Regions from separate parts of the Streptomyces sp. NPDC054842 genome, predicted to be linked through region 2. Evidence: riboswitches for the same ligand, from Rfam matches in the RefSeq annotation. Region 2 holds a riboswitch; the other holds the start of a gene.
The links. Region 2 has a riboswitch for thiamine pyrophosphate ahead of ACWGIS_RS34865 (purine-cytosine permease family protein). Riboswitches for the same ligand answer to the same signal wherever they lie in the genome.
Positions count from the first base shown of each region.

Region 1 (4,509 bases), on a different contig from region 2:
CACCTCCGTGCCGCGATTCTCGCTCAGAGCCTGCGCGGGGGTGCCGGGCAGGGTCGAGTCGGGGGTGAAGAGCCACTCGAGCATCTCTTCGTCGGTGAAGCCGTCGTCCCGCAGGAGCGTCAAGGTGCCGGACAGGCCCTTGACGACCTTCTGCTCGGCCCCGTCGATGAAGGCGGCGGGGACGTGCAGCGCGCGGTTCTCACCACGGCGTACGGCGATGAGCTGGCCGTCCTTGACCAGCTGCCGGACGCGGGTCACCTCGACGCCGAGCAGTTCGGCGATGTCGGGGAGGGTGAGCCAGGCGGGGACGAGAGCATCGATCTTTGCGTCAATCTCGGTCACGGGACAAGCCTGCCATCTGGGACCGACAGTCGGAAGCCGGGCCCGTCCGACCTGGGGAGGAGCGAGCGCGCGCGGACCGCGGGACGGCCTACGCCGCCGCCGTCTTCAGCGGCTTCGACGGGTCCGTCAGCGCGTCCGCGTCCATCGGCGTACCGGCCTCGATCAGCTTGCGTCCCTGGGCCAGGTCCCGGGGCCGGCCCACGGCGAGCAGGGCGACCAGGCGGCCCTCGCGGAGCCAGCAGACCGTCCAGGCGGCGCCCGAGGGGTCGCCGCGCCACAGGGTCCTGTCGGCGCCGGCGTGGTGGCCGATGTACTGGACGAAGCGGCCGAACTGCTCGGACCAGAAGTAGGGCACCGGGTCGTACGCCGCGGGGGCCTCGCCGATGATGTTCGCCGCCACGGTGCGCGGCCCCTGGAGCGCGTTGTCCCAGTGGTGGACCAGCAGGCGCCCCTCGTAGCGGCCCGACGGGAAGGAGGCGCAGTCGCCGACCGCGTAGACGTCGGGCGCGGAGGTGCGCAGGTGGGCGTCGGCCACGATCTCGCCCTGGGCGCCGAGTTCGATACCGGAGCCGGTGAGCCAGCCGGTCGCGGGGCGGGCCCCGATGCCGACGACGACCGCGCCCGCGGGCACCCGCGAACCGTCGTCGAGGACGACCGCGCCGGGCTCGACGCGCTCCACGCGCGCGTGGGTGCGCAGCGCGGCCCCGCTGTCGGCGTACCAGGCGGCCATGGGGGCGGCCACCTCGGGAGGCAGCGCACCGGCGAGCGGCCGGTCGGCGGCCTCGACGACGGTCACCGCGCATCCGGCCTCGCGGGCCGCGGTCGCGAACTCGGCGCCGATCCAGCCCGCTCCGACGACCACGATGTCGTGCTGCTCGGCGAGCACCGGGCGCAGCCGCTCGGCGTCGTCCAGGGTGCGCAGCAGATGGACTCCGGGGATGCCTTCGGTGCCCGGCAGCCGAATCGGTTCCGCCCCGGTCGCGATCACCAGGACGTCGTACGGCACGGGCCCGTCGGCGGTGTCCAGTTCGTGCTCCGCGGGGCGTACGCCGAGCACCTCGCAGCCGAGCCGCAGCCCGATGCCGAGCGCCTCGAAGTCGACGTCGAAGGCGGAGCCCTCGGCCTTGCCGAGCAGCACGGCCTTGGACAGCGGCGGACGGTCGTAGGGCTGGTGCGGCTCCCCGCCGATCAGGGTCACCGTGCCGGTGAAGCCCTGTTCCCGCAGGGCGACCGCGGTCTGCACCCCGGCCATGCCCGCGCCCACGACGACGACCCGCCGTGCCGTGTCCCCGGACTGCGTCTGCTCGCTCACGTGATCACCATAGACACCTGACACGGCGTCAGTCACCGGGCGTGGGCGATCTCCTCCACCACGCTCGTCCCGCTGCCCTCCTGCGACTCCCACTGCCAGTTCTCCTCAAGCCGTACCCGTCCGTCGGCCAGCTCGACGACCTGGGACACGCAGTGCCCGGAGGAGGTCGTTCCGTCGTGCTTCAGCTGCACGTACCGGAAGTCGAGGCGGTCACCCTCACGACTACCCACGAGATGACCTCGTACGACATCGCCGCCCGCGTACTCGGCCCAGATCCGCCCGTCCCGCTCGTGGTAGGTGAACCGGGTGCGGGTGCCGACCTGTCCCGGGGCCTGGTCGGCGACCGGGGCGAGGACGAGGCCGTCGAGCGAGCGGGCCATGCGGGGAGCTCCTCTACTGGGGTCCGGGGCGACGGGCTAGGGTGGCCAACGTAAAGCACACGCGGGAGCCCGGACGCACCGGGCTGAGAGGGAGGCTGGACGGCCTCCGACCGTACGAACCTGATCCGGGTCATGCCGGCGAAGGGAGGGGCTGGACGCCCATGTCGCGTACCTCACAGTCCACGGACACCGCACGCGGGTCCTCGGGTCCGCCGGACGTCCTCGTGGTGGGCGGGGGCATCATCGGTCTGGTGACCGCCTGGCGGGCCGCGCAGCGCGGGCTCACCACCGCGGTCGTGGACCCCGAGCCGGGCGGCGGCGCCGCGCAGGTGGCCGCCGGCATGCTGGCCGCCGTCACCGAACTCCACTACGGCGAGCAGACGTTGCTCGGCCTCAACCTGGCCTCCGCCGAGCGCTACCCCGACTTCGTGGCGGAGCTGACCGAGGTCACCGGCCTCGGCCTCGGCTACCGCCGCTGCGGCACACTCGCCGTCGCGCTCGACGCCGACGACCGCGCCCACCTGCGCGAACTGCACGCGCTGCAGCGCCGGTCGGGCCTGGAGTCGGAGTGGCTCAGCGGACGTGACTGCCGCCGGCTGGAGCCGATGCTCGCACCGGGCGTGCGCGGCGGGCTGCGGGTGGACGGCGACCACCAGGTCGATCCGCGCCGGCTCGCCGCCGCGCTCGTCGTGGCCTGCGAGCGCGCCGGGGTGGTCCTGCACCGGACCTGGGCCGAGCGGCTGAGCGTCGTCCGGGGCCGGGCCACCGGGGTGGTCACCGCGGACGGCGGCGCGCTGCCGGCCGGCCGGGTCGTCCTCGCCGGGGGCAGCCTGAGCGGACGGCTGGCGGGCGTCCCCGACGACCTGCTGCCGCCGGTGCGCCCGGTGAAGGGGCAGGTGCTGCGGCTGACCGTGCCGCGGCCGTACGCGCCGTTCCTCAGCCGGACCGTGCGCGCCGTCGTGCGGGGCAGCCACGTCTACCTGGTGCCGCGCGAGAACGGCGAGCTGGTCGTCGGCGCCACCAGCGAGGAGCTGGGCTGGGACACCACGGTCACCGCGGGCGGTGTGTACGAGCTGCTGCGCGACGCCCACGAACTGGTCCCCGGGATCACGGAACTGCCGCTGACCGAGACCCGCGCCGGGCTGCGCCCCTGCTCGCCGGACAACGCCCCGCTGCTCGGGCCCACCGGACTGGACGGCCTGCTGCTGGCCACCGGCCACCACCGCAACGGCGTGCTGCTCACCCCGGTCACCGGCGACGCCATGGCGCACGTCCTGACCACCGGTGAACTCCCGGACGTGGCACGCCCGTTCACCCCCCGACGCTTCAGCACCGCCCGCACGGAGCAGCCCGCATGAACATCTTCGTCAACGGGGAGCGCCGGCACGTCGCCCCGGGCACCGCGCTCGACGCCCTCGTCGCGACCCTCACCGCGGCCCCGTCCGGTGTCGCCGCCGCCCTGAACGAGACCGTCGTCCCGCGCCGTCAGTGGGCCGGCACGGCCCTCGCCGACGGGGACCGCGTCGAAGTACTCACCGCCGTCCAAGGAGGCTGACCCATGGCCGACGACCCCTTCGTCCTCGGCGGCACGTCCTACGCGTCCCGCCTGATCATGGGTACCGGCGGCGCCCCCAGCCTGGACCTGCTGGAGCGCTCCCTGGTGGCCTCGGGCACGGAGCTGACCACGGTCGCGATGCGCCGGGTCGATCCGCGGGCGCACGGTTCGGTGCTGTCCGTCCTGGACCGGCTCGGCATCCGGGTCCTGCCGAACACGGCGGGCTGCTTCACGGCGGGCGAGGCGGTCCTCACCGCCCGGCTCGCTCGGGAGGCCCTCGGCACCGACCTGGTCAAACTGGAGGTCATCGCGGACGAGCGCACGTTGCTGCCGGACCCGATCGAGCTGCTGGACGCCGCCGAGACGCTGGTCGACGACGGGTTCACGGTGCTGCCGTACACGAACGACGACCCGGTGCTGGCGCGGAAGCTGGAGGACGTCGGCTGCGCCGCGATCATGCCGCTGGGCTCGCCCATCGGCTCCGGCCTCGGTATCCGCAACCCGCACAACTTCCAGCTGATCGTGGAGCACGCGCGTGTGCCGGTCATCCTGGACGCGGGCGCCGGGACCGCGTCGGACGCCGCGCTCGCCATGGAGCTGGGGTGCGCGGGTGTGATGCTCGCCTCGGCCGTGACCCGGGCTCAGGAGCCGGTGCTGATGGCCGACGCCATGCGGCACGCGGTCGAGGCGGGGCGGCTGGCGTACCGGGCGGGCCGCATCCCGCGCCGGCACTTCGCGGAGGCGTCCTCCCCGGTGGAGGGGCGTGCGCGGCTGGACCCGGAGCGCCCCGCCTTCTAGGGCGCTGCGCGAGCGTTCCGGCGTTCGTCCCGGGGCGGGCCGCCCGGACCGGCCCGCCTCGGACAGGCCACACGACAGTCACAGGTCTGCTGCATTCCGCCCCCGGAAAGAGCGGACCGGGT
Region 1 is NZ_JBSGZN010000022.1:100,000-104,508, reverse strand. It holds gene ACWGIS_RS19135 (Rv2175c family DNA-binding protein) at 1-342, opposite strand, end outside; gene ACWGIS_RS19130 (NAD(P)/FAD-dependent oxidoreductase) at 431-1,654, opposite strand; gene ACWGIS_RS19125 (hypothetical protein) at 1,687-2,034, opposite strand; TPP riboswitch at 2,086-2,198, shown strand; gene thiO (glycine oxidase ThiO) at 2,196-3,392, shown strand; gene thiS (sulfur carrier protein ThiS) at 3,389-3,589, shown strand; gene ACWGIS_RS19110 (thiazole synthase) at 3,593-4,387, shown strand.
Region 1: linked by a shared signal. The riboswitch ahead of thiO (glycine oxidase ThiO) and the one ahead of ACWGIS_RS34865 (purine-cytosine permease family protein) in region 2 are both predicted to bind thiamine pyrophosphate.

Region 2 (4,509 bases):
GTTCTGCGCGGTGACCGCGGTCAGCACGCTCATGCCGTGGGCGCCGAGCGCGAGCATCGTCTTGAGGTCGGCCTGGATGCCGGCGCCGCCACCGGAGTCCGAACCGGCGACGGTCAGGACGCGGGGCGGCGCGACGGACGGTGCGGCGGGGCCGCTGGAGGGAGTCATACCTGGTTCTCCGTACGGGGAAGGGGGCGTGCGGCGGCGGGGGCGCCCGGTCAGCGGCGGGCGCGCAGGCGCAGCGGGGCGTAGACCACGAGGGCCGCGGCGAAGGCCACGGGGTAGGCGAGGTCGGCGCCGTGCAGGGCCTCGGCCACCGGTCCGACGTACAGGCTGGTGCTCATGAACGGGACGGCGGCGGCGAAGGCGACGGCGAACGCGGTGAGCGCGGGCCACCAGGGCCGCGGGCGGGCCTCCTCGGCGGCGAGGTCGACCGGTGCGCCGCCGCGGGCCCTGCCGCGCACGATCCAGTCGACGGCCACGACGGCGACGAACCCGGGGATCCAGTAGCCGACGAGGAGGAGGACGTTCTGGAAGCGGGCGGTGGTGTCCGCGGCGTGCATCCACAGCACGAGCGGGAAGCCGAGCGCGGCGGCGAGGGCGGCGGCGACGGGGCGGGGCAGCCGCACGCCCATGGTCTGCAGGGCCAGGGAGCCGCTGTAGTCGTTCATGGCGTTGCTGCACAGGGCGGCGAGCGCCACGGCGAGCAGTCCGAGGGCGCCGGGCACTCCGCCGCCGAGCAGCGTGTCGACGCCGTGGGCGGTCTGGTCGGTGAAGACGGACGCGCCCCACAGTCCGAGCGCCTGCACGGCGACGAAGGAGACGGCGAGACCGAGCAGCGTGCACCAGAACATCCGGGGCCGGGACGCGGTGCGCGGCAGGTAGCGGCTGAAGTCGCTGGCGTAGGGAGCCCAGGACAGGGCGAGGCTCAGCGCGACGGCGCAGGTCAGGACGAAGGCACCGGCGCGGTCGGCGCCGTGCACGGTGGCCGTGGCGAGGTGCGGGTCGCCGGTCGCCAGTCTGGCCGTGAGGCCGAGGAGGGCGGCGCCGAGGGCGAAGGTCATGACGGTCTGGAGGCGGTGGATCGCCTCGTACCCGAGGACCCCGAGCCCTCCTTGCGCGGCCATCACGACCAGGACGCCGGCCCAGAACGGCCAGCCGCACAGCTGGGCCAGGGCGTCCCCGCCGAACAGGCCGATCAGGGCGTCCCAGGCGATCGACGACAGCCACTGGAGGGCGCCGGGCAGTACGACGGCGGGGCCGAACGCGAGCCGGGACAGCGGGAGTTGGGCCGTGACGGTCACGCTGCCCCAGGTGCCGAGGTAGGCGGTCGGCACGGCGCCGAGGAGGGTGCCGAGGACGACGGCGGCGAGCGCGGTGGCGAAGTCGAGGCCGAGCGCGGCGCCGACGGTGCCGGTGAACACCCCGGTCATGGTCAGGTTGGGCGCGAACCACACGGTGAACAGCCGCCCGGGGCCGCCGTAGCGGGCGTCCTCGGGAACGGGCGCTATGCCCCGCGCCTCGACCCGCAGGTCACCGGGGGCGGCGGGCATCCGCCCGTCGAACGCGCGCTGCGGGCCTGCGACGGCCACCTCGCCACGGGCATGCGGCAACGACATGAGACATCCCTCCGCCAGTCCTAACTGGTTCAGGTTCGACGGGTGTGATCTCAGCCCTCGTGCGGGGCACCCCGTGTCCGGTTACGCCGGACAGGATAGCCACAGGGGTGCCGTTCCGACCGGCCCGGGTGGGCACTGGTCGGCACGGCACCCCTGCGTCACGTGCGGCGGAGCGGCCGGACGGGCCGCGCGGCCGGGTCCGGCGGGTACGGGATCAGGCGATCTCGACGAGCAGGTCGCCGCCCTCCACCTGCTGGATGCGGTTGATGGCCAGCCGCGACACCTTCCCGGACTTCGGGGCGGTGACCGAGGCCTCCATCTTCATCGCCTCGATGGTGGCGACGGTGGCGCCCGCCTCCACCTCGTCGCCCTCGGCGACCGCGAGGGTCACCACACCGGCGAACGGCGCGGCGACGTGACCGGGGTTGGCCCGGTCGGCCTTCTCCGTCGCCGGGATGTCGGAGGACACGGCGGTGTCGCGCACCTGGATCGGGCGCAGTTGGCCGTTGAGCGCGGACATCACGGTCCGCATGCCGCGCTCGTCGGCCTCGCCCACGGCCTCCAGCTCGATGAGCAGCCGCACGCCCGGTTCGAGATCGACGGCGTACTCCTTCCCCGGGCGGAGCCCGTAGAAGAAGTCCTTGCTGTCCAGCACGCTGGTGTCGCCGTAGGTCTGGCGGTGCGTCTCGAACTCCCTTGTGGGGCCCGGGAACAGCAGCCGGTTGAGTGTCGCTCGCCGGTCCTTCGCGAGGCCCTCGCGGTCGTCCGCGGTGAGCTCCTGCTGCGGCTTCGGGGCGGCTCGGCCCTCCAGCGCCCGGGTGCGGAACGGCTCCGGCCATCCGCCGGGCGGGTTGCCCAACTCGCCCCGCAGGAAGCCGATCACGGAGTCGGGGATGTCGAACCGGTTCGGGTTGGCCTCGAAGTCCTCCGGTGAGACTCCGGCGCCGACGAGGTGGAGCGCGAGGTCGCCCACCACCTTCGAGGACGGGGTGACCTTCACCAGGTGACCGAGGATGCGGTCGGCTGCGGCGTACATCGCCTCGATGTCCTCGAAGCGGTCGCCGAGGCCCAGCGCGACCGCCTGCGTGCGCAGGTTGGACAGCTGGCCGCCGGGGATCTCGTGGTGGTAGACCCGCCCGGTCGGGGAGGCGAGCCCCGCCTCGAAGGGCGCGTAGATCCTGCGGACGCTCTCCCAGTACGGCTCCAGGTCGCCCACGGCCTTCAGGCTGAGCCCGGTGGGCCGCTCGGAGTAGTCGGTCGCGGCGACGATGCCCGACAGGGACGGCTGCGAGGTGGTGCCCGCCATCGACGCGACCGCTCCGTCGACCGCGTCGGCGCCGGCCTGGATCGCGGCGAGGTACGTGGCGAGCTGGCCGCCCGCCGTGTCGTGGGTGTGGATGTGCACCGGCAGCTCGAACTCGCGGCGCAGCGCCGAGACGAGGGTCGCCGCGGCCGGCGCCCGCAGCAGCCCGGCCATGTCCTTCACGGCCAGGACGTGCGCGCCCGCCTCGACGATCTGCTCGGCCAGACGGAGGTAGTAGTCGAGGGTGTAGAGCCGCTCGGAGGGGTCGGACAGGTCGGACGTGTAGCAGAGGGCGACCTCGGCGACGGCCGTCCCGGTCTCCCGGACGGCGTCGATGGCGGGCCGCATCTGCCCGACGTCGTTCAGCGCGTCGAAGACGCGGAAGATGTCGATGCCGGTGGCCGCGGCCTCCTGCACGAAGGCGTCGGTGACCTCGGTCGGGTACGGGGTGTAGCCCACGGTGTTGCGGCCGCGCAGCAGCATCTGCAGGCAGATGTTCGGCACCGCCTCGCGCAGTGCGGCCAGCCGCTCCCAGGGGTCCTCGGCGAGGAAGCGCAGGGCCACGTCGTAGGTGGCGCCGCCCCAGCACTCCAGGGACAGCAGCTCGGGCAGGGTCCGGGCGACCACGGGGGCGATGGCGAGCATGTCCTTGGTGCGGACCCGGGTGGCGAGGAGCGACTGGTGGGCGTCGCGAAACGTGGTGTCGGTGACGCCGATGGTCGGTGACTCGCGCAGCCGGCGGGCGAAGCCCTCGGGGCCGAGCCGGACCAGGAGCTGCCGGGAGCCCGCGGGCGGTTCCGTGGCGGGCACCACCGGGATCTTTGTGCCGGGGTCGACGGACTGGGGGCGTTCGCCGTGCGGCTTGTTGACGGTGACGTCGGCGAGGTAGGTGAGCAGCTTGGTGCCGCGGTCGGCGGAGTGGCGTGCCGTCAGCAGATGCGGCCGGCGCTCGATGAACGACGTCGTGACGCGGCCGGCGCGGAAGTCCGGGTCGTCGAGGACGGCCTGGAGGAACGGGATGTTCGTGGCGACGCCGCGGATGCGGAACTCGGCCACGGCACGCCGGGCCCGGCCGATCGCGGTGTCGAAGTCGCGGCCCCGGCAGGTGAGCTTGACCAGCATGGAGTCGAAGTGGGCGCTGATCTCCGTACCGGCGTGGGTGGTGCCGCCGTCGAGCCGGATGCCGGAGCCGCCGGGCGAGCGGTAGGCGCTGATCCTGCCGGTGTCCGGGCGGAAGCCGTTGGCCGGGTCCTCGGTGGTGATCCGGCACTGGAGGGCGGCGCCGTGCAGGGTGACCGTCTCCTGCGAGAGGCCGAGGTCGGCCAGCGTCTCACCGGCGGCGATGCGCAGCTGGGCCTGGACGAGGTCGACGTCGGTGACCTCCTCGGTGACCGTGTGCTCGACCTGGATGCGCGGGTTCATCTCGATGAAGACGTGGTTGCCGTCCCGGTCGAGGAGGAACTCCACGGTGCCCGCGTTGCGGTAGCCGATCTCGCGGGCGAACCGTACGGCGTCGGCGCAGATCCGCTCGCGGAGCGCCGGGTCGAGGTTCGGCGCGGGCGCCATCTCGATGGCCTTCTGGTGGCG
Region 2 is NZ_JBSGZN010000076.1:14,728-19,236, forward strand. It holds gene thiD (bifunctional hydroxymethylpyrimidine kinase/phosphomethylpyrimidine kinase) at 1-168, opposite strand, end outside; gene ACWGIS_RS34865 (purine-cytosine permease family protein) at 219-1,619, opposite strand; TPP riboswitch at 1,609-1,703, opposite strand; gene ACWGIS_RS34870 (pyruvate carboxylase) at 1,834-4,509, opposite strand, start outside.